Regions from separate parts of the Bradyrhizobium sp. USDA 4472 genome, predicted to be linked through region 2. Evidence: riboswitches for the same ligand, from Rfam matches in the RefSeq annotation. Region 2 holds a riboswitch; the other holds the start of a gene.
What was found. A riboswitch is a leader RNA that binds a small molecule or an ion and turns the genes downstream of it on or off. The one in region 2 is predicted to bind glycine.
Positions count from the first base shown of each region.

Region 1 (15,128 bases), 4.1 Mb from region 2:
TCCAGACGCATAATTTAGGCCAGACGAGGCACCACATCGAGGGAATACGGCTCGCAAGGCTGCTAGCATTCAACGTGACTAGGTCCATCGTTCCGATCCTCAGCCTGATGGAGCACCATGGCCGAGATCTTCGTTTCCCCGAAGCAAGAATTCGTTCGTCGTCCCACCCCCTGCTATTGCCAATGAGTCCGATGACAGAGCTCTCACCCGTGATTTCAGCAATCGATCAGCATCACATCGACCATCGGCGCTACCCCCATGGAGTCGCTTTTATGGATGGGCAATACTTGCCGATGTCCGAGGCCAAGATCTCGGTGCTCGATTGGGGTCTGCTGCATTCGGACGCAACCTACGACACAGTACACGTCTGGAACGGACGGTTTTTCCGATTGGATCTGCACCTTGACCGATTTCTGGCAGGGGTTGAACGTCTTCGCATGAAGCTGCCTTTCGGTCGCGAAAAAATTGCATCTATCCTCGTGCATTGTGTAGCCTTGTCCGGCCATAAATCGGCTTACGTTGAGATGATCTGCACGCGGGGTTCATCTCCGACATTCAGCCGTGATCCTCGCCAAGCAGAGAACCGTTTCATCGCGTTTGCTGTGCCTTATGGCTCCGTTGCCAACAAGCAGCAATTGGAAAGAGGCTTGCACGTCGCGATCAGCGAGACCGTCCGCATCCCGCCAAGTTCAGTCGATCCCACGATCAAGAACTACCATTGGCTTGATCTCGTGCAGGGTCTTTTCGACGCCTACGACAAGGGCGCCGAAACGGCGCTGATCTTAGATGCGAACGGGCATATTGCGGAAGGACCAGGCTTCAATGTGTTCCTGGTAAACGATGGATCGTTGAGGACACCCGCTTTTGGCGTACTGCCCGGTATCACGCGTCGAACGGTCCTCGATCTTTGCACGGAAATTGGGCTCCGCGCCACCGCTTGCGAAATCAGCCGTGACGCTATCAAAGAGGCTGATGAGGTGTTCATTACCTCCACAGCCGGCGGTATCATGCCCGTGACCCGCATCGACGACACTAAGATTTCCAAGGGGCAGGTCGGATCTATCACCCGCCGGCTTATGGATCTCTATTGGCAAAAGCACGCGGATCCCGCATGGTCGACTGCTATCATTTATCCTTGATCGGAAATGAACCATGCGCTCGCTCTTTGGTCAGCGACTACGCGACAATCTCGATGAGCTATCATCGCGAAACCTCCTGAAAGTCGAGCGAGAGATCGCCTCGCCTCAGTCGACGCATATACACCTGCGCGCACTTGGCGAGCGCCAGCTCCTGAACATGTGCGCGAACAACTATCTTGGTCTAGCCAGTCACCCAGCACTGGTGTGCGCCGCGCATGCGGGTCTCGAACGGCATGGCTTTGGAATGTCGTCCGTGCGGTTCATTTGTGGAACGCACTCGGTTCATCGAGCGCTTGAATGCAGGATTTCCAGCTATCTTCGCACTGAAGACACGATCCTATTCGGTTCGTGCTTCGATGCGAACACCGGTCTGTTTGAGGCCATACTCGACACTGACGATGCGGTAATCAGCGATAGCCTGAATCATGCAAGCATCATAGATGGAATTCGGCTCTGCAAAGCGAAGCGACTTCGCTATGCCAACAATGATATGAATGAACTAGAGCACGCTCTACGCGAGGCAAGTCACTGCCGAACAGTGCTCGTTGTGACCGATGGCGTATTTTCCATGGATGGCGCTGCCGCGAATCTTCCAGGCATCTGCGAGCTAGCAAAACGCTACGGCGCCCTGGTCATGGTCGACGACTCTCATGCTGTGGGGTTTATCGGCCCAGAAGGGCGTGGAACGCCAGCGCTGTACGGGCTCGAAGATCAGATTGACATTCTTACCGGCACGCTCGGCAAAGCGCTTGGCGGAGCATCTGGAGGGTACGTCTCGGGCCGTAGCGAGATCATTTCTTGGTTGCGACAGCGTGCGCGCCCATACCTCTTTTCAAACTCACTGATGCCTGCAATCTGCGAGGGTTCATTGGCCGCAATCGACTTGGCAGAAAGCGCAGACGATCTCAGGCAAAATCTCTCTGCTCGCACTGGTCAGCTACGACAAGGGTTGATCGGTCTGGGATTTCAAGTTTTGGGCAACGAGCACCCAATTGTGCCCGTGATGACCGGGGACGCGGCAGTGGCGGTCCAGATTGCTGAGTTCTTGCGTACGCATGGCATTCTCGTCGTTCCGTTCTCGTATCCTGTTGTCCCGGAAGGCGCTGCGCGGATCCGCATGCAGGTAAGTGCCGCCCACAGTGCGGGCGACATCGAAAGAGTAATTGCAGTATTCCGATCGGCAAGGTCGGACCTTAATAAGCCAACTATCACACACGAGCTCTAAGCTCTCCAACATCAGGCAACCCCAAGAAATCAATTCACGTCGGGGGACGCAAACCGCCTCTCCGGCATGGCCCAAATACATCGAAGCAGGGCCGTAAAGTCAGCTACGGGTAAAATCGAGCGAGCCACGTGATTGCACTCTGTAATTAAAGCGCAGTTGGTTCACTAATCTAAGCTAGCCGCATTTTATCTGCTGTAGTTTTGCCGCTCGCCGAGCCTTTGGTTGACGAGATCAATCGAGACAGACCGGGTGATTCAGATAGACAGCAATGTCTCGACCAAATTCACCCAATAGCCTATGCCATAAGGTAACGCTTCATCGTTGAAATCATATGCCGGGTTGTGCACACCGGCAGTCGGCCCGTTTCCGATGAATATCATTGCGCCCGGCCGGGCCTCCAGCATGTAGGCAAAGTCCTCGGCCCCCATACCTGGTTTGATATTCTCGTGCACAGAAGCGGCTCCGACCAGGCTGCGTGCCGCCCTGATCGCCAGATTAGTCTCTTCGGTGTGGTTGAAGGTCACCGGGACTGATCGACGGTATTTAAACTCGATATCCGCTCCGAATCCGCGCGCGATACCCTGGGCTGCCGCCATGATCTGGCGTTCGGCAAAGTCTCGCAGCTCCGGAACATGAGTTCTAACAGTGCCGGCCATTTCGACTTCATCGGCAATGACGTTGTAGGCGTTGGCGGCGTTCAACTTAGTCACTGAAATGACAAGCGAGTTGATCGGATTCGTGGTGCGCGACACCAGAGTTTGCGCGCCGACGATGATCTGTGCAGCAATTACGACTGGATCGATGGTCTCATGCGGCTTGGCCGCATGGCCGCCCCGCCCCTTCACGACAATGTCGAAATCGTCTTGTGAGGCCATGATCGGTCCATCGCAAATGCTGAACTTGCCGATCTCGGTGCCCGGCGCGTTGTGCATCCCAAAGACTTTCGAGATGCTGAAACGGTCCATGATTCCTTCCCGGACCATTTTCAGGCCGCCGGAGGGAAGCTCCACTTCTTCTGCCGGCTGAAAAATCAAGGCGACGCAGCCTTTGAAATTGCGTGTCTTGGCGAGATATTTCGCAGCGCCCAGCAACATGGCCGTATGACCATCATGCCCGCAAGCGTGCATTTTACCGGGCACTTTCGAGGACCACGGCTTGTTTGAGGCCTCGAGGATGGGCAGCGCATCCATGTCGGCCCTCAGCCCGATGGTGGGACCATCTCCACCCTTCCCTTGAATCAATGCAACGATGCCGGTTTCAGCTATTCCCGTTTCGATGTGATTGATACCGAACGAGGCGAGCTTCTCGGCGACAAACCGCGCCGTATTGTGTACCTGAAAGTCGAGCTCGGGATTTTCGTGGAGATATCGGCGCCAAGCGGTTACCTCATCCTGCAAATCACGAAACTGATCAACACTATGCATGCCAGACCTTAAAATCCGAATCCATTAAAGGATACAGCACCGCCTGAGCGTGCGGCGGGCTCTCGGTGCGCACGCGTGAAGCGGCCCCACGCACTTTTTGCTGCTGTCGCTCGCATTCTGACCTTTTCGCAATGGAGTAAGCCATAAGCAAAATGTAGAGACGTCATGGCAGGAGCGCCGCAACTATTTGGCGCAGACCGTGTCGGCTTCTGCACTCTACTCGTGAACTCCAATTTGCCACAGTCTCTTAGGCCGGCTCGCTGATATCGCACACTTTCGTGCGGCCATTGAGACGCACGCTTAAAACGCCAATGAGACATCATGGCCGCTTCAGGCTTACGGCGAGAGCTCGGCATGCCCTTCCTTTCTGCTACGTTCCGTCTTCTTATTTGTTATATGGCCACCACTGGCATTTTTCGCGAAGCACGAGAAGTGAGCAACTGCGAGCCAGTTTCGGTCACGACGACCACCTCTTCATGCAGCATCAGCTTAGGTGATCCGTCGAAATATGAGGGATATGAGGTGCTCGGTTCAATGTTAATGATCATGCCTGGCTTTAGTATTGTCTTGTCATCCGGTTGGACAGACGGTAGCTCTGGCATCCATAAGCCCATGGAGTGTCCCATTCGGCCGATGTTGGTAGCTTTACCGCGATTGTTTGAGCCATTTAGTACGGCCGACATTGCGCCCCAGACATCACAGATCGGAATGCCAGGTCTAGCGGCGGCAATTCCCGCTTCAGTGGCATCCCAAACGACCTGATAAGCATCCTGGGTGTGCGGATCAGGTGCACCGAAAGCAAAGTGTCGATCGAAATCGCTCCAATAAAAGTCGAACAGGCAGCCGGCATCAATAAACAGCACGTCTCCGTCCGACAGAATTTTGTCGGTCGGAACACCGTAAGGACGCGTATATCCCCCGCGCCCAGAAACACCCACTATTTTGCTTGTCTTCTCGACACCGCGACTGAAACATTCGAATTCGAACTGGCGACAGGCCTCGCGTTCCGTCATACCCAGACGCAGTTTAGATGCTAAATTTTCGAATGCTTCCGAAACAAGCCTACATACAGTTCGAATTCTGCCAATCTCTAGCGGAGACTTGATCATTCGCAGTGGCGTGAAAATCGGATCCGATGCGTCGACGAACCTTCGAGGCTTGATCGCATCCGCAACACGCAAGAAATCACCTGCGGGGAAGCCAAGCCTACTCTCCGCACCAAGCTCTACGCCGATTCTGGCGTCCTCTGGCAGTAACTCGCGCAACGCTTCGGCAAGTGCGGACACACCCTCATTTTTCGGATTTGGACTCGGCCAGCTTCGGCAGTTTTTTACCCACGTCGTGTCTCTATAAAACTGGTCCATTCCCTCCGGAACGACGGCAACGGGGTCACCCGACGAACGAATGAGAAGAAATCGTGGCCGGGTCGTCTGGTACGGGGTCGTGCTAGGCTCGCCAGTGAAATATCGCAAATTGTGTTCGGACGTCGCCAAAAGCGCGTCAATGGCATGCTCTTTCATCAGACGCCGCGCGCGCTCGACGCGGTCCTCGTATTCGATCCGGGGAAACGGATCATACTGAATGGTCCTTATCGAACCAATCCCCATACCGTTCATCGCTCTTCTCCAGAGAAACACGTCAATCGCAGGACGACCGACAATTTAGATGCCGATCCGACAGCAGATGGCCACCTTCGCGCGCTCATTCGACAATATCCTTCGGGAAAGCCGCGCGTAATTTTTTATGCGAAAGCATGGGAACACCGAGCTCTTCCGCGAGCAGGCGAGCAACACCTTTGTAAGGCGCTTTCAGCTTATCGTGGTACACGATGCTTTGGATCCCGCCGACAATCGAGTGCACGCAAGCTCGCAGGTCGATCAAACGACTTTCCTGGTCATAGCCATCCGACACGAGCCAATGGTTTGGTAGCACGTGACTAGCCGCGATCGGGAGGCGATCGCGCGACTGCAATACCGCGTTCGTGAAGCTTGGCTCGAAGTGAACACCTCCGATGCAGAGCACGGAGTGCACCGGTTCCTCAATACGATCGAAAATTCCCAGTAGCGATCGCGCCAGCACTCGAGCTGCAATAGGATTTCCCCAATCTTCGGGTGAGCTTCCGATCTCGACATCGACAGCCGAAGGTCGCAGGTCAGCGAGACGGGTACCAGCATCACCAGCCTTGACGCCGGACCAATGAGTCGCTTCCAGGTAAGTGCGATAAGAGTCAAGACCGGAAGTGAGCCGCTCGGCTTCGATCGCTAGAAGAAGCCCCCGGGTAATCCGGGGATCGACCGCGCTGAAGGTCCCGGTGCCCAGATCGCCCGTCGTTTGAACCGAGAAGATCGCGTTTGGCGCATTAGCGCCCTCGTGCCAGTTCACGATGCCAATAACGTTGGCATCACCGAAGCGATCATTAAACATTGGCGCGTAGCGCGCATAGTCGTTACTTACGACCTCGTTCGTGGCCACGATCGAAATCCTGGCGTCATGCAAGCCAGCAACTTCGAGCACCGAGTGCCCATCGAGTTCGAAACTCGTTGTAACAGGAGCGCATGCGGTTTTGAGAGCGTCGAGAACGTGCCCAGCGACCGGGTCCTTTTCTTGATTGACGCAGAAGACAAAGACGGCGTGCCTCATCGAGGTCCTCCGCCGAGTTCAAAGCAGATCGAGAGCGTGAGAGGTCTATCTTCAACTTGGCGCGGTCGTCTTTTCGGACTTCTCGGAAACCACCATGCTCTTTGAACCAAAATCCGAGCTTGCACGGCGAGAGCGGGCGCGCGGGAGGCGATCAACTGGGACAGAGCCACAACGGCGCTGCTCGCGCTCTGAGTCCCCTTGTCCGCTGGCCTGCCTGGTGAAGCAGCGACCTGGACTCGCGCGGATTGATAGTGGCGGCAGCGGATCGCCGGACCAGCAGCGAACTTAACCTGCCCGCGCGACGAACACGGGCGAATCTTGCCGTCATGGGCCAGAGACGTCGACGCAAGCGGTTTGAAGAGCCGCTCATCGAGCAGGGCAACCGCGTCAGGCGTGCAAGCCTCCATTTTGGCTCGACTTCGAAAGAGATGCATGCCAGCGACAGCTTTCTAGGTTCATACACCCACCGCATACTTATTAGAGCGTCGCCGCGCCAACATTGTGCGTTCTTTAGATGATCTCGCAGAATTTCTGCGCTAGCCGGGGATAGCTCGCCGGAAACCACTGGGCATCGAGCAATGCAATGATCAAAAGCGAGATCAGCATAGTACTCGGCAAGAAACCACCTGCTAATCTGGGTGGGGGAGCTAGGGCAAAACATCAAGCCGTCGCTTACGCCGCCGATTTTTTGGTCCGACGACTCATCGCGGCTTGACAGGTCGTGAGTACGTCTGAGAGTGTTATCATGTCTGATGATGGTGTGCGGGAGAGCGCGATAAGCCTGCAAAGGCCTATCACCGCCGACGGAGCAACCCCCCAAGGAAACTCTCAGGCCCAGGACCGCACACCGAGGACGATCTGGAGAGAGGTGCCAGTCAGCACCCACCGAAGGGGACCGCGATCCACGTGGATTGCGGATAAAGCTCTCAGGTGCACGGACAGATTTGGGGACGGAGGGAGGGCGAAAGCCATTTCACCGTTCGTTCAACCCTGTCCTGGAGCACACGATGAGCACGGTCGTCATTATTGGATCCGGTATCACCGGAGTTACAACTGCCTATGCCCTGGCCCGCCGCGGCTATTCGGTTACAGTCTTGGATCGCCAGCGCTATCCGGCGATGGACACTTCGTTTGCGAACGGGGGCCAATTATCGGCAAGCAATGCCGAGGTCTGGAATAACGTCGCAACGATCGTAAGAGGCTTGAGGTGGATGCTGCGCAAAGACGCACCATTGTTGCTGAACCCAAGGCCCAGTTTTCACAAATATACTTGGCTGGCAGAGTTCGTAAGCCAGATTCGAAACTATCGCCAAAATACGATCGAAACGACGAAGCTAGCGATAGCCGCTCGCGAGCATCTTTTTGAGCTAGCCGATCGGGAGAGCATCGATTTCGACTTGGAGCGGCGAGGAATTTTGCACGTTTATTCGAGCAAGCTCGAGTTCGATGCGGCCTCTCGCGTGAATCAGTTGCTGCTCAAGGGCGGATTGGATCGCCGTCCCGTGACGCCCTCTGAAATGCTTGCAATAGAGCCAGCTCTGCGCGATCAGTATTATGGCGGCTTCTTTACCCCGTCTGACTCAACCGGCGACATTCACAAGTTTACGCGCGGCCTCGCTGCGGCTTGCGAGCGAGGGGGCGTACGCTTCGTCTTTGATGCGGAGATCTGCGGCATGCGGTCCGACCGAGACGGTGTGGTCGTACACTGGAAACCAGGTTCGTCGAAGGAAGAACTCAATGCCGAACGCGTAGTGGTTTGCGCAGGGGTCGGCAGCCGCCGCATTGCTTCAATGCTGGGGGACAACATCAACATTTATCCCGTGAAGGGGTACTCGATCACGGTAGAGCTGGGAGACGAGACGAGCCAAAAGGCCGCGCCTCGTGTCAGCCTGCTGGACGAGGCCACCAAGATCGTGACCAGCCGGTTAGGAGAAGATCGCTTCCGGGTCGCGGGGACCGCCGAGTTTAATGGCGAAAACCGCGATATCCGCTGGGATCGAATTAAGCCCCTGATAGGATGGGTAGAGCGATCGTTTCCGGATGTGTCCACCGCGCAGGTGGTGCCATGGGCGGGCTTGCGTCCTATGACACCTAGCATGATGCCGAGGGTTGGCCGAGGCAAACGCCCGAATGTTTTCTACAATACTGGCCATGGCCATCTCGGCTGGACATTATCCGCTGTTACAGCTGAAATGATCGCTGATGTCATTATGACAGACCGCAGCAACACTCGGCTGAGCGCATCGCTGCCCTGATCCTGTTCAGTGGATCCTAGTCCATACTCCCGCCGATATCGGGGCGGGAGCACGTCGGTTGTGACAGAGCCGAAGCGAATTTGCAGTCGCCTTCGAAAGGTGATGCGCCCCTCAGTGCCGGGCAACTCGGTTCCCGCAATTTATTGTCTAGGTAAGCCCTGTGACCACTTGGCACGTTGCTTCCGAAAGCCTTCCTATGACGCAGTTGTTGCGACCGCTCCCGAATTGACGCCGACCAGATGGGGCCGCATGAAAGACGTCGTTTCTTAGCAGGGCGCACGCAGTACACACCGCGAAGTGCCGTGGCATTTAAGGACGGGACGCAGCTTTGTGCGGAGCGAATTCAGGGTACCAAAGCCGTTCCGCGCAGCTCACCCGAGCGTAAAACCAACCCGATCCAACGACACCTCCTCCCGAGACGCCGAGATGCATCGATGCATCCCCAAGCTCAAGTCCTCGTCGAAGCCCCAACTGCTGCGGAGCGACACCAACTGCTGTGCGCTCAGCTGACGCTCTTCTTAGAGAAGTTTGCATTACGGGACGAAGGCCCTTTCGAAGGGCATTTTGCAAGCCCTGCAGCATATTTCTTGTAATTGCCGTTAGATCGACGATACTGATGTCACAAAGAGTGTTTTTCGACGACATTTGACGGATCTGAGATTTTTTTCTGCGGAAACACACGATCTCTTGCAGAATTTCCTCTTTAGCCTGGAGCCTGTTATGAGGTACGACCGAATCGACGCTCACATCCTGGAGATCGTGCAAAAAAATAACCGTCTCACATCCGAGACGATTGGCGAACTGGCCGGGCTTTCCGCTACCGCCTGTCAACGCAGGCTAAAGAGGCTTCGGTCGGACGGCATTATCGAGGCGGACGTTTCGATCGTTTCGGCCAAGGCGGTCGGAAGACCTATTCAGATGCTCGTGCTGGTGACATTGGAGCGGGAACGCTCGGACATAATCGACAGGTTCAAAAAGGCGATCAAATCATCCGCTGAAGTCGTCAATGGGTTTTACGTCACAGGCGATGCTGACTTTGTCCTATACATAACCGCACGCACCATGGACGATTATGAGCAGTTCACGCGGCGATTTTTCCGTGAGAACCCCGATATCAAGGGCTTCAAGACCATGGTGGTCATGGACCGGGTAAAAGCCGGATTTGCTATTCCAATTGAGGCACCGTCTGAGGATTGAGTGTCTCACCAATGGACCCCGCCTACCTGCTCCATCACCAAGCCGTGCAAGGCGTCGCGGTACCCATTATGAAACGAGCGCAGGTCTTCGCGCATTGGCGCGCATAACTTTGAACTGAGTGGCGTCACCTCCAGGCTACCAACACCAACCGCTCATTGTGGGCGCTTCGTGGCGCGAGCGAGCTGGATGACTCAGTCCGATGAACTTGCAAACGCTCACCAACGAGAGATGTCGGCTTGGCCAGTACGCATCGCTAGCGCCCTTTTTCGTCGCGCAGTGCGAGTAAAACGCTGCAAGTTTCCTTCGATTTTGTGCTCTAAGCGGCTACGCGCGATTTAAATATTCAGAGCGCTTCAGAGTATGGCCTCACCTATATGCGTTCACGTCGCTTCTGGCCATTGGACAGATCTGAGAAGATCGGCTTTCAGTTGGGCAAGGCCGCCGCGGCTCGCTCGGCGGCACCTGTCACGAGGAAATCAACTTTTTGAATCAATACAAGCGGCGAAAGGATAAGGCCTCTGGGTCAGTTGAGTGGCATCTGGCCTTTGCTGGTGGCATCTTGCAGGGAGTGACTACGGAATGAGCCGTGTCGAGAAAGCGCGCACTTGCAGGGCAAGAGCAAAGTTTACTCGTCAGGTCGGGATCGTGCGAGGCGGAACCCTTGGCGCGAACCTGACTATTTTGAGGTCTCTCTTGCATCTAAGCAGCGCAAGTCGAATGACGGCGGACTTCCCGTTTGCCATCAGCCCCTCTTTGTCCTCATTCGTCGCACCATCCGGGGTAGGGCAGCAAGCTAGATGACTCCTCTCAAGCCTCGACCAATTAGCACTGAAGGTATCACAGCGCCCTTCCGCCACCTCACCTTTCGGCGTATCTGGCTTGCGAGCCTCCTTACGAACCTGGGCGCGCTGATCCGGAGCGTCGGCGCAGCGTGGGCGATGACGCAGATGACAACGTCGGCGGACAAAGTTGCGCTTGTGCAGACAGCATTTTTGCTACCGGTCATGCTGATTTCGATGCCCGCAGGCGCAATTGCGGATATGTATGACCGGCGGATCGTGATGCTTTTCGCGCTCAGCATGTCGCTAGCTGGTGCGACCGCGCTGACGGCACTTACCTGGCTAGGGATGGTCACGCCAGACTCGTTGCTAATCCTGTGTTTTGTAATCGGCAGCGGCGTGGCTCTGATGGATCCTGCCTGGCAATCCTCAGTTAGCGAGCAAGTGCCGGCGGAAGCACTCCCAGCTGCGGTCGCGCTGAACAGCATTAGCTATAACATCGCGCGCAGCGTGGGACCGGCGATCGGCGGGATAGTGGTAGCGGCAGCCGGCGCAGTCGCTTCGTTTGCCCTAAATGCATTGCTATATCTACCCTTACTTCTTGCGCTGTTCTTGTGGAAGCGAATTTCCGAACCGTCATATCTTCCGCCAGAAAAACTAAACCGCGCCATCGTTTCGGGGCTCCGCTACATCGCTAACTCGCCCCCGATCAAAATCGTGCTGATTCGTTCCATGATCACCGGCGTGATCGGAGGCGCCATCATCGCGCTAATGCCGCTGGTCGCCCGTGATCTCCTTGGAGGTGGTGCACGGATCTATGGGATAGCTCTCAGCGCGTTCGGACTTGGCGCGGTAATTGGAGCGCTATATGTACCTGAAGTACGAAAGCGCTTGAGCGGTGAAGCCGCAATTCGCGCCTGCGCACTGTCCATGAGTGGGGCGCTTCTCGCCGTGGCGTTGAGCCACGAGCTGGTTCTCACATCGGCCGCTCTTGTCCTTGCCGGTGCCGTGTGGATGATCTCCTGGGCCCTCTTCAACATTGGCGTGCAGCTGTCGGCCCCGCGCTGGGTCGCAGGACGCTCGCTTGCAGCCTACCAAGCAGCAAGCTCAGGAGGCATTGCTGTCGGTAGCTGGGGCTGGGGTCATTTGACCGATGCCGCAGGTGTCGACACAGCGCTTTTGATATCAGCAGTGCTGATGTTAATTTCTCCACTATTGGGGCTTTGGCTCCGTATGCCTCGCATAAACCCGCGAAGCGAGGATGCTGAAGCGCTTGCGCATCCTGAGGTTCGGCTAACGCTCACCCATCGCAGCGGACCGGTTGTGATTGAAATCGAATACCGCGTGGCACAAGAGAATGCGCGGGCCTTTCATAACGTCATGCAAGATGTGCAGCTGTTCCGAAAGCGGAATGGCGCGTATGGCTGGTCGATCGCTCGCGATATCGCTGATCCTGAACTGTGGACAGAACGCTACCATTGCCCCACGTGGCTTGATTATCTGCGTCAACGCAATCGCTCGACGCATTCAGAACGCGCGCTAGATCGACAAGCTGCGTCCTTTCACGTGGGACCGGAGCCCGTGCGTATCCGGCGCATGCTAGAGCGTCCGTTTGGCTCCGTCCGGTGGAAGGACGATGTACCCGATCATACCGCCAACGAGGCCTTGCTCGGTGACTATAACCGGAATCGAACGTAGTAACTGTCAGGAATAGCCCAGCTTGATGTCGCGGATAGAGCGTCGCGCAGGCTCTCCGACAGCGGAAGCCGGAGCGATCCACTCTTGCATAAGTGGCCGCAGAATGCATGGATGTTATTCTCGCAAATGAGGTTTGTGATAAAGCGTCAGCAGAGACGCAAGAGAGTCGAACCATGTTGCTTCTCAACCGGCACACCGATTACCGCGCGCCACTGGAAGCTTCCGATGCCGAGATGCTCAGTGTCGAAGGAGCGCGCGGAGTAGAGCGCTTCCTTGCGCATCGAGACGATTACAAGGCAACGCCGCTCGTCTCGCTGCCGGGCCTTGCTCGTGAGATCGGGGTTGCCTCGATCCACCTGAAGGACGAAGGCCATCGGCTCGGGCTTGGTAGCTTCAAAGGTTTGGGGGGTTCCTATGCCGTGATCCGCCTTGTGCTGGAGGAAGCAGGTCGGAGGCTCGGCCGAGTCCTTGACGCGTCCGAGCTCCGATTGCCCGAAGTAATTGCAGTAGCGCGGGGGATGACGGTATCGTGCGCCACCGATGGCAATCACGGCAGATCAGTCGCGCATGGTGCCCAGCTGGTTGGTGCGAAGTGCGTCATATTCGTTCACTCGGGCGTCAGCGACGAGCGGATCGCGGCTATCGCTCGCTTTGGCGCGCGAACGATCGGCGTCAGCGGCAACTATGATGACTCCGTCGCCGAAGCCTCCCGAGTTGCCGCAGATAAGGGGTGGATCACAGTATCTGACACGTCCTGGCCGGGTTACGAGCGGATCCCCGGCATAGTGATGCAGGGATACACCGCTCTCGTGAGCGAAGCGCTGCGTCAGTTATCCGAGCCTCCGACCCACGTGTTCGTTCAAGCCGGCGTGGGTGGGGTCGCTGCTGCAATTGCAGGACATTTCCGGGTTCTGGCTGCTGACAACAGGCCATTCTTTACCGTTGTCGAACCTTCGCGAGCGGCGTGCCTGTTTGAAAGCGCTCGAGCTGGCCATCCCGTCAAGGTGGAGCATGGGGCGCCAACAGTGATGGCGATGCTTGAATGCTACGATCCGTCCCTCGTCGCATGGCGCATCCTTTCGCGCGCAGCCGATGCCTTTATGACGGTCGACGACGAGGACGCCATCAGCGTCATGAAGCTCTTGGCAAACCCTGTGGATGGCGATCCCGCTGTCGTTGCTGGGGAAAGCGGCGGCGCAGGTCTGGCAGGACTGCTGAAAGTTGCCTCCAACCAGACATCGCGGTCCATGACCGGACTTGGACAGAATGCTCGGGTCTTCCTGATCAACACCGAGGGCGCGACTGATCCTCGTCTGTATGAAGAACTTGTTGGTGTAACGCCGGCGCAAGTGACTGGGAAAAATATTGTACCAACTTGGGACGAGAAAACGTCGGTGTCGTGAGCCTCCGGGGCGCTTTCAGGCCCGGACCGGTTTCTCGCGATAAAGGCGGCCTGCTCTTACGTCTCGAATTGCAGCCCGCAGCCTGCTCCTTTTGACCTGTTCAAGGTCTTCCGAAGATGTCGGCCGGGAGAAGACTATCCTACCCGTCCACGATGCAGCGCATTCATTCCCGCAAGAGGGGCGTGTTTTCGGGCCACCAAGCCCGGCCTTTTGGGAACGGGCGCTCGGCGCTCTGATTGTGCAGGTAGGCGACGCCGTACCTGGACAGTGATAGGCGCAGTGCCCAAGTCGAACCCCTATACCGAGCAATGTTTCGACGATCCGGCTCACTCGACGTGAACTCTATGCTCAATCGTCCCGCGGAATTAGCCACCCTCGGTCCCGCCTACGAGGGCGACAACTTCGGCAACCAGCTCGGAACGGATGACGGCTGGCTGCCCGCGAGGAATGCATCAATTGCCCGGAGATGCCCAATCAAGTCAAGGAGCCCTCTCGATTCCTGGCTGAATGGCCGGTCCACCTCGCCTGAGCTCGGCGAACTGGCGCAAGATGACGAACAGAGCGATCATTCCGGCGCCCAGCTCAGCGATGGCTTGGCTGGCCAAAACCCCACTGAAGCCTGATATGACAGGAAATAGAAGTACCGCTGGTATGAAGAGATACCCCTGCCTGGCGAAAGAGACCACCGCGCTAAGGCGTGCTCTCCCCAGCGACTGAAGCATCGTCATCACGAAACTCTCAATACCGTAAAATCCAAAAAACAGGTGAAAGACGATGCAGCTCAAGACGGCAATTTCTGTGACATCATCGCTATTGCTGAACAACCTGACCAACGGCCGGGCGAAAACGATAACGGCTGCGGAATACGCAAAGGAAAGCGCAACGGTGATAGACAGCATAAACTTCGCAACCTTCATTACACGAGCAAAGTCGCGCGCGCCCCAACCGAACCCCAGGACAGCTTGAGAGCCGATACAGAATCCGGTGATAGGCAGCGCGCCGATTGTCAAGATTCTTACAGCTATTCCCACCGCCGCGACGAAATCGTCACCGAACCGCGCAGCAGCTCCGTACAAGAACATACCAGCAAGAGCGGCTAAGATACTTGTCGTCGTCGCCGGCGCCCCAATGAGCGCGAGCTGCCTGATGCGATCTACTCGTAACGAGACCTGAGATATCCTGACGAGCACCGTGCCGAGCCTCTTGGTAAAATACACGATGTAGAAGCTTATAGCGGCGATCTGTGATATCAGCGTCGCTAACGCTGCGCCTCGCACACCCAAGCCTAGCAAGAAAATGAAAATAGGATCAAGCAAGGCGTTCAATATGAAAGCCGTCAGCATCGTCCACATACTGAATCGCGTGTTG
Region 1 covers NZ_JBSSAM010000001.1:1,201,802-1,216,929, forward strand. The annotation lists gene ACVWZ4_RS05445 (aminotransferase class IV) at 183-1,139, shown strand; gene ACVWZ4_RS05450 (glycine C-acetyltransferase) at 1,153-2,364, shown strand; gene ACVWZ4_RS05455 (M20 aminoacylase family protein) at 2,619-3,788, opposite strand; gene ACVWZ4_RS05460 (M24 family metallopeptidase) at 4,181-5,404, opposite strand; gene ACVWZ4_RS05465 (D-aminoacyl-tRNA deacylase) at 5,490-6,428, opposite strand; glycine riboswitch at 7,182-7,281, shown strand; glycine riboswitch at 7,285-7,372, shown strand; gene ACVWZ4_RS05470 (D-amino acid dehydrogenase) at 7,436-8,683, shown strand; gene ACVWZ4_RS05475 (Lrp/AsnC family transcriptional regulator) at 9,404-9,880, shown strand; gene ACVWZ4_RS05480 (MFS transporter) at 10,678-12,357, shown strand; gene ACVWZ4_RS05485 (diaminopropionate ammonia-lyase) at 12,531-13,760, shown strand; gene ACVWZ4_RS05490 (MATE family efflux transporter) at 14,240-15,128, opposite strand, start outside.
Region 1: another riboswitch for glycine. It lies ahead of ACVWZ4_RS05470 (D-amino acid dehydrogenase); the one in region 2 lies ahead of gcvT (glycine cleavage system aminomethyltransferase GcvT).

Region 2 (15,128 bases):
CAAATCGCCCTTGCGGAGATAGGCGAGGCCTCGGTCGACATGGACGATGACATTGTCGGGATGGACCAGAAGGGCTTGATCGAGATCAGCGATGGCGCGCTCAAGATCTCCTTTTGATTGATAGATTCGGGCACGCCCGAGACGGGCGTATACGGACTTGGGATCGAGCTCGACGACTTTGTCGTAGTCCGCAAGCGCAGCGTCGGTTTCGCGCCTCTCGCTATGCGCAAAGGCTCGCTGAAGACGGGCGTCCAAATTGCCTGGATCGTGCTCGATGATCCGATCGTAATCCGCGATCGCAAGGCCGGGCTCACCTTTTTGCCGGTAAAGCATGGCGCGGCGAAAATGCGTCATGATAACGCTTTGCTGCATAGCAGTTGCCGCCTGAATCAAGGCGGTACAGCCCGCGATGCGGTCATCGAGCGCAATGCTGACGGGCGTGTAGCACTTGGCGTTCAAAGGCATTTCGGCGCGAGCGCCTGATATGCCGAACACGATCGTCATCGCCAACGCGCTTCCGCCTGCTGCCGCGCCAATGAGTGCACGGCCCGTCACTCCAAACATGCAGTCCCCAACCGGATTCCGGGCACTGTCATAGCAACCAATCAAGCCTCTGCACAGCCCATGGTTGCGAAAACCGCGATGCGCTTGGGCTAGGTCGTCTGCTCCATCATCCCCTGCAGCCGCACCAGCTCCGCCTCGAGAGCGCGCTCCACATCCACGGCGCGAATATCGATCACCCGGTAATCCCGCGCTTCCAGCCAGGCCCGCCGCGAGGCGCGGTCGGCCGCGATGGTGTCGCCCTCGCCCGGATTGACCAGTTCGATCGCGATCCGGTGCGGGAATGAGACGAAATCAGGGATGTGGCGGCCGACCGGGGTCTGGCGCTTGAACTGACCTGCGAAGCGGCGGTCGCGCGTGAGTACCTGCCACAGCAGGCGCTCGGCATCGGTCGGGTTGCGGCGGAGCAGGCGGGCCAGCCCACGCACCGTTGAGCCGCTGTCGGGCACGCCGCCGCCCTGCCCGTGCTCGGCCAAGAGCGCGCGCAGGCGCGTCGCCTGTTCGCCGTCGAGCACGCCGCCTTTGGCCGGGCCCTTGCGTCCCTCGGCGATCGCCATCACCACCCCGTGGAGCGTGTGCATGTCCTGCTTGGTCGGCTCCATCCGGCTGAAGATATTGCGCAGGTTGACGAGCATGGTGTCGCGCTTCTCCGCCGGGCGCAAGAATTCGACCCGGTCGAGCTCGCGGATGAGATTGTCGAAGAAGGCCTGCATCTGGTGCTGCGAGGCGCGCTCGGAACGTTCCGGCATGGCATGGGGAAGCGCGCCCGCCGTCGCCCGCTTGAACCATTCATAGCCGACCAGCAGCACCGCCTGGGCCAGGTTGAGCGAGGCAAAGCCCGGATTGACCGGGAAGGTGATGATGCGGTTGGAAAGCCCGACCTCCTCGTTGGTCAGGCCCCAGCGCTCGCGGCCGAACAGGATGCCGGCCTTTCCGCCAGTCGCAACATGCCCGGAGATCTCGGCGGCCGCGGCCTCCGGCCCGACCACAGGCTTGGCCTGGTCGTGGGGGCGTGCGGTGGTGGCGAACAGCAAATCGAGATCGGCGACCGCCTGCTCGACCGTGTCGAACAGTTCGACCTTTTCCAGAATGTGGTCGGCGCCGGCGGCGGCGCGCTGTGCCGCGATGTTGGGCCAGCCGTCGCGCGGGTTGACGATGCGCAAGGCGCTCAGGGCAAAGTTGCCCATGGCGCGTGCGGCCATGCCGATGTTTTCGCCGAGCTGCGGCTCGACCAGGATCACGATGGGACCGTCGAGGGCGAGCCCAACCTTGGTCTTGTCGGTGCCGGACATCTCATTCCACTTTCTGCTTCAGCTTTCGTCTCGTTCCGCTTCGGAAAGACCCCGAACCTCCGTCTGAAGACGCTGATCCAAAGCTTCATCCGCGGCCACCCGCCCGCCTTCCGTGCGGCGCAATTTCTTGAGCGGAGATAACAGGGTTAGCGGCGTTTGCGAAACTGCAATCGCACCTCAATTGGGGACGGTTTCACCGCCCGGCTTGCGCGCGCTTTGCTTTCGGATAAGGCTATCAAGCACAACCAAAGCGAAGCCGAAAGGGCCTGAGCTGAAGCAACAATTGAGTGGGGGGATGGTGATGCTGAGCCGATGGAAATTGGCGCTTCTGGGGTTGGTCTTGATCGCAGTGGGCGGTTTCATCGCCCATCTGACCCAGACCTCGGGCGGCATCCGGATCCAGGATGTCAGGTTCAAGGGCGCCAAGGGCAACACCATGAGCGCCCTGCTCTACATCCCCGCCAATGCCACTGCGCAGACCCCGGCACCCGGCATCCTCGCCGTCCACGGCTACATCAATTCGCGCGAGACGCAGGACGGCTTCGCCATCGAATTCGCCCGCCGCGGCTATGTCGTGCTGGCACTGGACCAGACCGGCCACGGCTACAGCGACCCGCCCGCCTTCGCCAACGGCTTCGGCGGCCCTGACGGCCTCGCCTATCTGCGCAGCCTCGAGATGGTGGACAAGGCCAATATCGGCCTCGAGGGTCACTCGATGGGCGGCTGGACAGTCCTGGCCGCAGCCACCGCGATGCCCGACGGCTACAAGTCGATGGTGCTGGAGGGCTCCTCCACCGGCAAGCCATTCGCGGCCGACGGCACACCGAACTGGCCGCGCAATGCGGCGCTGGTGTTTGCCCAGTATGAGGAATTCTCCACCCTGATGTGGGGCGTCGATGTTGCCCGCGATGTCACCAAGAGCCCGAAGCTGTGGGCGATGTTCGGCACGCAGGGGCCGGTCGAGCCGGGCAAGGTCTATGGCGACCCGGCGGCCGGCACCGCCCGCGTGCTCTACACCCCCGCGATGACGCACCCGGCCGAGCACATCTCGCATGAAGCGATCGGATACAGCCTCGACTGGTTCGCTAGGACGTTGCAAGGCGGTACGCCCCGGCCGGCCGACGACCAGATCTGGTTCCGGAAAGAACTCGGCACGCTCATTGCGTTCGTCGGCTTTGTCGTGCTGTTGATCGGCACTTTCGATGGCCTGCTCGAGGCGCCGATGTTCTCCCGTCTGCGCCTTCCCGCTGTCCCCGACGGCACCATGCCGCCCCATCACGCCGCCACCGGCAGGCGCTGGACCGCCGCGTTCATCCTGTCCGCGTTCATCCCGGCACTGACCTACTACCCGGCCTTCGCTTTGGGCGGCAGCTTCGTGACGCCGTCAGCGTTCCTGCCGCAGGGCATCACCAACCAGATCCTGGTTTGGGCCATCATCAACGGGCTGATCACGCTGGCGCTGATGGGCTTGGCCCCGAAGCGCAAGGGCCGGGCCGGTCTGCTTGGCCAGTCACTCGTGATTGCGGTCGCCTCGGTCGCAGTGGGCTATGCCGCGCTCTGGCTTGCCGACCTCGCCTTCAAGATCGACTTCCGCTTCTGGATCGTCGCGCTGAAGTTGATGAACCCGAAGCAGGTTCTGATCTTCCTGATCTATTTGATTCCATTCACGGCGTTTTTCGTGGTGGCGCTGCACGTGCTGCACCGGAATTTCTCGACCATGGAGGCGCCGCGGCTCGCACTCTATCTGACCAACATCCTGGCGCTGACGTTGGGCTTCGTCGTGCTGCTGGTCCTGCAATACGGCACGCTGTGGCTGACCGGAAAGCTGTTCAACCCGCTGCCCGACCCCGGTTTCGTGCCGCTCTCGACCATCGTCGCGATCCAGTTCGTGCCGCTGCTCGCCATCGTCGCCGTGATCGCCACCTTCACCTGGCGACGGACCGGATCGAGCCTGCCCGGCGCCCTGATCTCAGGCCTGTTCGTAACCTGGTACATCGTGGCCGGCACGGCCACCCAGGCTGCCTTCTAGAGGGGCTGATCCCGGCGAAAAGATGGGCTGAAACTGCATAACCGCTCCGCTTTCGCCCGCCCCCGCGCGGTGCTATAGCGCGGGAGATTTCCACCAGTTCCCAAGAAGGCTTCTCCGATCATGGCAAAAATCAAGGTATCCAATCCCGTCGTCGAGCTCGATGGCGACGAGATGACCCGGATCATCTGGCAGTACATCAAGGACAAGCTGATCAACCCCTTCCTGGATGTCGAGCTGCTGTATTTCGACCTGGGCATGGAGTACCGCGACCACACCAACGATCAGGTGACCATCGACGCCGCCGAGGCGATCAAGAAGGTCGGCGTCGGCGTGAAGTGCGCCACCATCACCCCCGACGAGGCGCGGGTGAAGGAGTTCAACCTCAAGCAGATGTGGAAGTCGCCGAACGGCACCATCCGCAACATCCTCGGCGGCGTGATCTTCCGCGAGCCGATCATCTGCAAGAACGTGCCGCGCCTGGTTCCCGGCTGGACCAAGCCGATCATCATCGGCCGCCATGCCTATGGCGACCAGTACCGCGCCACCGACATCAAGTTCCCGGGCAAGGGCACCCTCTCGCTGAAGTTCGTCGGCGAGGACGGCACCGTGATCGAGAAGGAAGTGTTCAAGGCTCCCGGCGCCGGCGTCGCCATGGAGATGTACAATCTCGACGACTCCATCATCGACTTCGCCCGCGCCTCCTTCAACTACGGCCTCTTGCGCGGCTATCCGGTCTACCTGTCGACCAAGAACACGATTCTGAAGGTCTATGACGGCCGCTTCAAGGACATCTTCCAGGAGATCTTCGACAAGGAGTTCAAGAAGGAGTTCGACGCCAAGGGCCTGACCTACGAACACCGGCTGATCGACGACATGGTCGCCTCGGCGCTGAAATGGTCCGGCGGCTATGTCTGGGCCTGCAAGAACTACGACGGCGACGTGCAGTCCGACACCGTCGCGCAGGGCTACGGCTCGCTCGGCCTGATGACCTCGGTGCTGCTCACCCCTGACGGCAAGACCGTCGAAGCGGAAGCTGCCCACGGCACGGTGACCCGTCACTACCGCGAGCACCAGAAGGGCAAGGAGACCTCGACCAACTCGATCGCGTCGATCTTCGCCTGGACCCGCGGCCTGTCGCACCGCGCCAAGCTCGACAACAATCCCGAGCTCGCGAAGTTCGCGACCACGCTGGAGAAGGTCTGCGTCGACACCGTCGAGCAAGGCTACATGACCAAGGACCTCGCACTGCTGGTCGGCGCCGATCAGCGCTGGCTCTCGACCACCGGCTTCCTCGACAAGGTCGCTGACAACCTTGTGAAGGCGCTGGCGGCGTAAGCCGTCCGGATTTCACCCGCCTGGGCTAGACATCATCACGGGCCGCGTCTTTCAGCGCGGCCCGTATTTTTTGAGCCCCCCTTTGCGGAGATCCGACCATGTCCACCAAGCTTGCCGTCCCCTGCCTGCTTCTCGCGGCCGTGACTGCGCCAGCGGGGGCGGCCGGGACGCTTCCCGACGCCATCGCCGCACCGGGCCAGAACGTCGTGCTCAGCGTCCACGCCGAGGGCGCGCAGATTTATGAGTGCAAGGCCGGCGCCGACGGCAAGCTCGCCTGGGCGTTCCGCGAGCCGATCGCGACGCTGCTCGCCGAGGGCAAGACGATCGGCCGCCACTATGCCGGGCCGAACTGGCAGCACGCCGACGGCAGCGCCGTCGCCGGCAAGGTCGCAGGCAGCGCGCCGGGCGCCACGCCGGCCGATATCCCCTGGCTGAAGCTGGAGGTCACCGCCCATCGCGGTAGTGGCGTGCTGACGCCGGTCACCACGGTTCAGCGCATCAACACCCATGGCGGCAAGCTCGACGGCGCTTGCGACAAGGCCGGCGAGTTCAAAAGCGCGCCCTACTCGGCCGAATATGTGTTCCTGAAGCAGGGCTAGAGCAACGCGACGCAGACGCCTAAGCGCCCGCCATCGCTTTTTCGATCGCCGCCAGCGCCTCGGTCGCCTTGGCGCCGTCGGGGCCACCGGCCTGGGCCATGTCGGGCCGGCCGCCGCCGCCCTTGCCGCCGAGCGCTTCGGAGGCGACGCGCACCAAATTCACGGCGTTGAAGCGCGCGGTGAGGTCGACGGTGACGCCGACCACGACACCGGCCTTGCCGTCCTCGGTGACGCCCACGATGGCGACCACGCCGGAGCCGATCTGCTTCTTGGCCTCGTCGGCGAGGCTCTTGAGATCCTTCATCTCGATGCCCTCGACCGCGCGCGCCATCAGCTTGACGCCGCCGACCTCGCGCACGCCGGAAGCCCCGCCGCCGCCGCTTGCTGCGCCGCCCCCCATCGCGAGCTTCTTGCGGGCGTCGGACAGCTCGCGCTCGAGCTTCTTGCGTTCCTCCATCAGCGCGGTGATGCGCGCCGGAATGTCGTCGACCGAGGTGCGCAGCTCGCTTGCTGCGGTCTTCGCCAGCGCCATGGTCTCATTGGCATGCTTGCGGGCGTAGTTGCCGGTCAGCGCCTCGATGCGGCGCACGCCTGACGCCACCGCGCTCTCGCCGGTCAGCGTGATCAGGCCGATATCGCCGGTGCGCCGCACATGCGTGCCGCCGCAGAGCTCGACCGACCAGCCGAGCGCATTGGCGCCGCGCTCGCGCGCGGTCTTGCCCATCGAGACGACGCGAACCTCGTCGCCGTACTTCTCGCCGAACAGCGCGCGCGCGCCGGCCTCGCGAGCCTCGTCGACGCCCATCACGCGGGTCGTGACCTCGTCATTCTCCAGCACCACGTCGTTGGCGATGTCCTCGACGCGAGCAAGCTCCTCCGCCGTGATCGGCTTCGGATGCACGAAGTCGAAACGCAGCCGGTCCGGCGCCACCATCGAGCCGCGCTGGGCGATGTGATCGCCGAGCACCTGGCGCAGCGCCTCATGGATGAGATGCGTCGCCGAGTGATGCGCGCGGATCGACGAGCGCCTGGAATGATCGACCTCGAGCTGCAGCGCGGTGCCGACCTTCAGCTCGCCGCTCTCGACCGTGCCGACATGCACGAAGAAATCGCCGAGCTTCTTCTGCGTGTCGGTGACGCGGAATTTGATCCCGCTCTCGCCCGTCAGCACGCCGGTGTCGCCGACCTGGCCGCCCGACTCCGCATAGAACGGCGTCTGGTTGAGCACGATCGCGCCGGTGTCGCCGGCCTTGAGGTGGGCGACTTCCTTGCCGTCCCTGACCAGCGCCGAGACCACGCCTTCAGCGCTCTCGGTCTCGTAGCCCAAAAATTCCGTCGCCCCGAGCTTCTCGCGCAGCGGAAACCAGATCGCCTCGCTCGCCGCCTCGCCCGATCCCTTCCAGGACTCGCGCGCCTTGGCCTTCTGCCGCTCCATCGCGTCGGTGAACGCAGACTGGTCGACGCCAATGCCGCGCGACTTCAGCGCGTCCTGCGTCAGGTCCAGCGGGAAGCCGTAGGTGTCGTACAGCGTGAAGGCGACGTCACCGTCGAACATGTCGCCCTTCTTCAACGACGCGCTCTTCTCGTCGAGGATGGCAAGGCCCCGCGACAGCGTCTTGCGGAAGCGGGTCTCTTCCAGCCGCAGCGTTTCCTCGATCAGGTTTTCCGCGCGCATCAGATCAGGATAGGCCTGGCCCATCTCGCGGACCAGCGCCCAGACCAGCCGATGCATCAGCGGCTCCTTGGCGCCCAGCAGCTGCGCATGGCGCATGGCGCGGCGCATGATCCGGCGCAGCACATAGCCGCGGCCCTCGTTCGAGGGCAGCACGCCATCCGCGACCAGGAAGGCCGACGAGCGCAGATGGTCGGCGATGACGCGGAACGAGGCGACGGTCTGCTCGTTCGGCCCGCTGCCGAGCGCGGACGCGGCCGCATCGATCAAATGACGGAACAGATCGGTCTCGAACACGCTGTCGACGCCCTGCATGATGCAGGCCATACGCTCAAGGCCCATACCGGTGTCGATCGAGGGACGCGGCAGATCCACGCGCTCCTCCTTCGTCACCTGTTCGTATTGCATGAACACGAGATTCCAGAATTCGAGGAAGCGGTCGCCGTCCTCCTCAGGCGAACCCGGAGGGCCGCCCCAGATGTGGTCGCCGCGGTCGATGAAGATCTCCGAGCACGGACCGCAGGGGCCGGTGTCGCCCATCGCCCAGAAATTGTCCGAGGTCGGGATGCGGATGATGCGGTCGTCGGAAAAGCCGGCGATCTTCTTCCAGAGCCCGTGCGCCTCGTCGTCGGTGTGGTAGACGGTGACGAGCAGCTTGTCCTTGTCGAGCCCGAAATCCTTCGTGATCAGCTTCCAGGCCAGCTCGATCGCGCGCTCCTTGAAATAGTCGCCGAAGGAGAAATTGCCGAGCATCTCGAAGAAGGTGAGATGGCGCGCGGTGTAGCCGACATTGTCGAGGTCGTTGTGCTTGCCCCCGGCGCGCACGCATTTCTGCGACGTGGTGGCGCGCTGATAGGGCCGCTTCTCGACGCCGGTGAAGACGTTCTTGAACTGCACCATGCCGGCATTGGTGAACATCAACGTCGGATCGTTGCGCGGCACCAATGGCGAGGACGACACGATCTCGTGCCCGTTCTCGGCAAAGAAGTTCAGAAAGGTCGACCTGATCTCGTTGACGCCGCTCATGTTCATCCAATCGGGTGTGCTTGGACCCGCTTATCCCTGATCCAAACCTGGCGATTTGGGCGGATATCTGCGGGCCAAAGCGCTTTTAGACAAGGCCAGCTTCCCTGTCCAGAAACTGTGCAAAGAGATCAGTGGGTTGCCGCAGGCGCGTAATCCCCTTTGGAAAGCCGCAAAGCGCGCGTTGACAGGCTTGGCCGGCCTGTGGTCTGTACCCATTTGTATCGTACGGCCACGTCGGGAGAGACCGGCTTCACTGCCGGCGCCGAAGGAGCAACCGCCCCGGAAACTCTCAGGCAAAAGGACCGCGTGGCTTTGACGACATCTGGAAAGAGGCGCTGGCGGGCTTAAGACCTGGATAGCGTCCGCCGACGGGATAATACTCTCAGGCACAGCGACAGATGGGGCTTCGACCGGTGTCCCAGGGGAATCGTCCCCGGGGAACCGCCGAGGGCCCCCGTGATGCTTGCGTCGGACGACAAGAACTCCCTGAAACGTACACCCCTTTACGACCTGCACGTGTCGCTCGGCGGCAAGATGGTGCCGTTCGCGGGCTACGACATGCCCGTGCAGTACCCGGCCGGCGTGCTGAAGGAGCACCTTCAGACCCGCTCGTCCGCCGGCCTGTTCGACGTCTCCCATATGGGCCAGATCGCGCTTCGGCCGAAATCCGGCAGGATCGAGGACGCCGCTCGCGCGCTGGAGCGGCTGGTGCCGCAGGACATCGTGGCGATCGCGCCGGGACGGCAGCGCTACGCCCAGTTCACCAATGACGACGGCGGCATTCTCGACGATCTGATGGTCGCGAATTTCGGCGATCACCTGTTCCTGGTGGTCAATGCTGCCTGCAAGGCCGAGGACGAGGCGCATCTGCGCGCGAACCTGTCGGGGACCTGCATCATCGATTCGCTTGCCGACCGCGCGCTGATCGCGTTGCAAGGCCCGAAAGCCGAGTCAGCGCTGGCGAAATTATGTGCAGCAGCGCCCACCATGAAGTTCATGGATGCCGGCCCGCATGAGGTAGCCGGCCTCGGCTGTTTCGTCTCGCGCTCGGGCTATACCGGCGAGGACGGGTTCGAGATTTCGGTGCCCGCGGCCGACGCCGAACGTCTCGCCAAGACGCTGCTCGAAAACCCCGACGTGATGCCGATCGGCTTGGGTGCCCGCGACAGCCTGCGGCTGGAAGCCGGGCTCTGCCTCTACGGCCACGATATCGACACCGAAACCACGCCGGTCGAAGCCGCGCTGGAATGGTCGGTGCAGAAAAGCCGCCGCACCGGTGGCGCCCGCGCCGGCGGATTTCCCGGCGCTGAAAAGATTCTCGCGCATTTCAATCACGGCGCATCCCGCCGCCGTGTCGGCCTGCGTGCCGAAGGCCGCGCACCGGTGCGCGAAGGCGCGCTGCTGTTTGCCGGGAACGAAGGCGGCCAGGCCATTGGAAGGGTCACCTCGGGCGGCTTCGGCCCGAGCCTGAATGCGCCCGTGGCGATGGGCTACGCGCCCACCGCTTTGAGCGCGCTCGACACGAAACTCTTTGCGGAAGTGCGTGGGCAGCGTCTGCCGCTCATCGTCGCCGCCATGCCCTTCGTGAAAAACACCTACAAACGCTGAGGACAAGACAATGACCACGACGCTGTACACTTCCGACCATGAATGGCTCGCGATCGACGGCGATGTCGCAACCGTCGGGATCACCGATTACGCGCAGTCCCAGCTCGGCGACGTCGTGTTCGTCGAATTGCCCAAGGTCGGCCGCACCCTGAAGAAGGCCGAAGCCGCCGCCGTGGTGGAATCGGTGAAAGCCGCCTCCGACGTTTACGCGCCCATCTCCGGCGAGGTGCTCGAGACCAACGAGGCGCTCGCCGCCGAGCCCGCGCTGGTGAACTCGGACGCGCAAGCCGCGGCCTGGTTCTTCAAGATTAAAATCGCCGACAAGAGCGAGCTTGGCGGGCTCATGGATGAAGCCGCCTACAAGGCCCACACGGCGTGAGGATATGAGTCGAACCGTCTCAACATACTCACTGTCATCGTCCGCGAAGGCGGACGATCCAGTACGCCGCGGCCCATCGGCTCTGGCCGAAGCGCCTGCGCTTACTGGATGCCCCGCCTTCGCGGGGCATGACAACAACTCCTGAAGCGAGGACCCATGATGACCGCGCAGCGCAAATCCAACGGCGAGACCACCCCTTTCGTTCGCCGCCACATCGGCCCGTCGGCGCGCGATGTCACCGCAATGCTCGAGACTGTCGGCACGAAAAGCGTCGAGGCGCTGATGGCGGAAACGCTGCCGGCCTCGATCCGGCAGGCCACTCCGCTCGATCTCGGCAAGCCCCTCGGCGAGACGGAGGCGATCGCGCATATGGCTGAGCTCGCTCGTCAGAACCAGGTCTTCACCTCGCTGATCGGCCAGGGCTATTCAGGAACGATCCTGCCCGCGGTGATCCAGCGCAACATTCTGGAGAACCCGGCCTGGTACACGGCCTACACGCCCTACCAGCCCGAAATCAGCCAGGGCCGGCTCGAAGCGCTGTTCAACTTCCAGACCATGATCTGCGACCTCACCGGGCTCGATGTCGCCAACGCCTCGCTGCTCGATGAGGCAACCGCCGCGGCCGAAGCCATGGCACTGGCGGAGCGGCACTCGAAGGTCGAAGCAAAGGCCTTCTTCGTCGACAAGGACGTGCATCCGCAGACCCTGGCCGTGATGCGCACGCGCGCCGAACCGTTCGGCTGGAATCTGGTGGTCGGCGATCCGCTCACCGATCTCGACAAGGCAGACGTGCTCGGCGCGCTGCTGCAATATCCGGGAAGTTCGGGCGCGGTGCGCGACCTCAGGCCTGCGGTCGCAGCGCTGAAAGCGAAGGGCGCGCTTGCGATCGTTGCCGCCGATCTCCTGGCCCTGACGCTGCTCGCCTCGCCCGGCGAACTCGGCGCCGACATTGCCATCGGTTCGGCGCAGCGTTTTGGCGTGCCGATGGGTTATGGCGGCCCGCACGCGGCCTATATGGCGGTGCGCGATGCGCTGAAGCGCTCGCTGCCCGGCCGCATCGTCGGCCTTTCCGTCGATTCACGCGGGATGCCTGCCTATCGCCTGGCTCTGCAGACCCGCGAGCAGCACATCCGCCGCGAGAAGGCGACCTCCAACATCTGCACCGCGCAGGTGCTGCTCGCCGTGATCGCCGCAATGTACGCGGTCTATCACGGTCCCGAGGGGCTCGCGCAGATCGCACGCAACGTGCATCGCCGCACCGCCGTGCTCGCGAGCGGCCTGCGCAAGCTCGGCTTCGCACCGCAGTCCGAGAGCTTCTTCGACACGCTCAGCGTCGATGCCGGCACAGGGCGCGCCGTGATCATCGCGCGCGCGGCGGCCGAGAAGATCAATCTCGGCGTCGGTGAGACCGGCTTGCGCATCGCGCTCGACGAGACCACCACGGCTGCGACCGTGGAAGCGGTCTGGCGTGCCTTCGGCGGCCAATTGTCCTACGCGGAGATCGATGCCACGACGCACGAGGCGCTGCCGGACACGCTGAAGCGTACGACCTCTTTCCTCACCCATCCGGTGTTCCACGCGCATCGCTCGGAAACCGAGATGCTGCGCTATATGCGCAAGCTCAGCGATCGCGACCTCGCGCTCGACCGCGCGATGATTCCGCTCGGCTCCTGCACGATGAAGCTGAACGCGACGACTGAAATGATGCCGCTGACCTGGCCGGAATTCGGCAGCCTGCACCCGTTCGCCCCGCGCGAGCAGGCCAACGGCTATCACGCGCTGTTCGCGCAGCTTGAAAAATGGCTCTGCGACATCACCGGCTATGACGCCATCTCACTGCAGCCGAACTCGGGCGCGCAAGGCGAATATGCCGGACTTCTGGCTATCCGGGGTTATCATGCCGCGCGCGGAGAGAGTCACCGCAAGATCTGCCTGATCCCCTCCTCCGCTCACGGCACTAACCCGGCCTCGGCCGCGATGGTCGGCATGGACGTGGTGGTTGTGTCTTGCGAGAAGAACGGCGACGTCGATGTCAACGATCTCCGTGCGAAGGCCGAGAAGCATTCGAACGATCTCGCCGCGGTGATGATCACTTATCCCTCGACCCATGGCGTGTTCGAGGAGCATATCAAGGAGATCTGCGACATCGTCCACGGCCATGGCGGCCAGGTGTATCTCGACGGCGCCAACCTGAATGCGCAGGTCGGCCTTAGCAGGCCCGGCGATTACGGCGCCGATGTCAGCCATCTCAATCTGCACAAGACCTTCTGCATTCCGCATGGCGGCGGCGGCCCCGGCATGGGCCCGATCGGCGTGAAGGCGCATCTTGCGCCGTTCCTCCCCGGTCACCCCGCGACGAAGGCGGATGCTCCAGTCGGCCCGGTCTCGGCCGCGCCGTTCGGCTCGGCTTCGATCCTCACCATCTCCTACATCTACATCCTGATGATGGGCGGCGAAGGTCTGAAGCGCGCGACCGAGATCGCGATCCTCAATGCCAACTACATCGCGGCGCGCCTCGATGCGCACTTCCCGGTGCTCTACAGGAACACGAGGGGCCGCGTCGCGCATGAGTGCATCATCGATCCTCGTCCTCTGAAGGCAACGTCAGGCGTCACCGTCGACGACATCGCAAAGCGCCTGATCGATTACGGCTTCCATGCGCCGACCATGAGCTTCCCGGTGCCGGGCACGCTGATGATCGAACCGACGGAGTCGGAATCCAAGGCCGAGCTGGATCGATTTTGCGATGCCATGATCGCGATCCGGAAGGAGATTGCCGAGGTCGAGGCCGGTCGCTTCAAGATCGAGGCATCGCCGCTGCGCCACGCCCCGCACACCGTGCACGACATCGCCGATGACGATTGGAAGCGTGCCTACGCCCGCAGCGAAGGCTGCTTCCCCGCGGGCGTCTCGCGCACCGACAAATATTGGTGCCCGGTGGGGCGCGTCGACAATGTCTACGGCGATCGTAATCTGGTATGCTCCTGCCCGCCGGTGAGCGATTACGCCGAAGCGGCGGAGTAGGACGCGACGGTGGTTTCGTAGGGCGGGCAAAGCGAAGCGTGCCCACAACCTTTGCATCCGGTGTGAAAGATGGTGGGCACGGCGCTTGCGCGCCTTTGCCCAGCTGTGGCGCCGAGCGCGCCTCTAAGGCGCAACCAACAATCGGCTTTTGCGATCCCATCGCCAGAGCCGCTCGCTGGTCAACTCGGTCCCGCCCCACCAGCGCTTGATCCGGTTGTGACGCCACATATCGTCTTTGCGCGCTACAAGTGAACGCCCAAGCTCAGTCAGCGTGACCTCCACTCGCTCCTGCCGAAGTAGCGATCCTCATTGTCGAACGATGGATCGCCCAACAGGACCGGCGGGACCGAATGTCCCCCCAGTTCGATCAGGGCATCTTGCGCGTCGGATCCGTCGAATACATCGCGAAGCCACCTCGCCTCGGAGATGCGCCCCGGGTCGGTGTACCCTTGGTCCACAAAATCCAGCAGGTCCATTTCGCTGGCACCCAGGCCCGTCACGCTGTCCGGAAGCTCTTCAAGCACCGCAATGAGCGCCGATCGAAGTCTCGGCAGGATCGTCAGATCCGTCATCAGCAAATCGAAACAGGGCTCTGGGGTTTCAGCCCGGTAGGCTCTCCAGGCGCGGCTCGCCGTCGCCAAATGGTTGTCGGTCACCTTGAAGGCCGGCAGCTTCCATTTTGCGACCGATTCCGGTGCATAATTTGCAACAATGTCGTCCGTATGCACGAAGCTCAGCTTCGTCGTGATCTCCTTGTAAGGGCGAAGAAGGTCGAGCAGCCAGACGAGCACGAGCTGATCGTTAGCGAGAGGATCGACCCAGATTTCAATCGAGTCGAACTTTGCACAAAGCTCGAAGAAACCGATATCGCGGCTGCCGAAGCCTTCCAGCGAGCCACGACAAACGCCGTCGAGCCAATGGTCGCCGGGATTGCAGTGCTTGGCTGATCGCCGCTCCAGCCCCATCAAAAGCTGTTCTTCGGAAGGCAATTTCCTCCAAACGAAACGAAGATAGAACCCGAGCGTGAGGTTCGCGAGGCCTGACCCCCGGAGCACGTCTTCGGCAGGATCATTCGTGGCTAAGATCAAATGGGACACGATTGTCTGTCAAAATTGCTACGCAACGCTCTGACGACGCGTACGCATTAATCAGGAGCGATGAGTGAAAAGGCCTCCCGGTCCCACTGCCACAGCCGTTCGCTGGTCAGGTGGGTACCGCCCCACCACCGGTCGATCCGGTTGTGCCGCAGAAAATTCTCGTAGCCACCAAGCACCGCTTTGCCGAACTCGGTGAGCAACAACCGGGATTGCTTGTACCGCGCGTGACGGAGGGCATCGTTGTGCATGTCGAATGTAAATGGCCCTTCCTCCAGCCCGGACACGGCCGGCACCGGAGAGCGGACGAGCCCGTCGAGCAGCGCTCCGACTTCCCAATAGTCGAAGACGCGACTCTCGTTGCGCTTCTGATGTCCCGGAAAGACGTCGAAGGGCCGCGCTTCGCCAGGCGCAACCAGCTCCAGGATCCGCGTCTCCGTAGCTCCCAGACCAGATGTGACGCCCGGAAGCTCTTCGAGCAGATCAATGATCGATTGCTCAAGTTGTGG
Region 2 covers NZ_JBSSAM010000001.1:5,318,603-5,333,730, reverse strand. The annotation lists gene ACVWZ4_RS24775 (tetratricopeptide repeat protein) at 1-504, opposite strand, end outside; gene ACVWZ4_RS24770 (TrmJ/YjtD family RNA methyltransferase) at 654-1,853, opposite strand; gene ACVWZ4_RS24765 (alpha/beta fold hydrolase) at 2,203-3,882, shown strand; gene ACVWZ4_RS24760 (NADP-dependent isocitrate dehydrogenase) at 4,003-5,217, shown strand; gene ACVWZ4_RS24755 (DUF3455 domain-containing protein) at 5,316-5,816, shown strand; gene alaS (alanine--tRNA ligase) at 5,836-8,514, opposite strand; glycine riboswitch at 8,740-8,828, shown strand; gene gcvT (glycine cleavage system aminomethyltransferase GcvT) at 8,974-10,122, shown strand; gene gcvH (glycine cleavage system protein GcvH) at 10,133-10,501, shown strand; gene gcvP (aminomethyl-transferring glycine dehydrogenase) at 10,661-13,525, shown strand; gene ACVWZ4_RS24730 (hypothetical protein) at 13,792-14,622, opposite strand; gene ACVWZ4_RS24725 (hypothetical protein) at 14,670-15,128, opposite strand, start outside.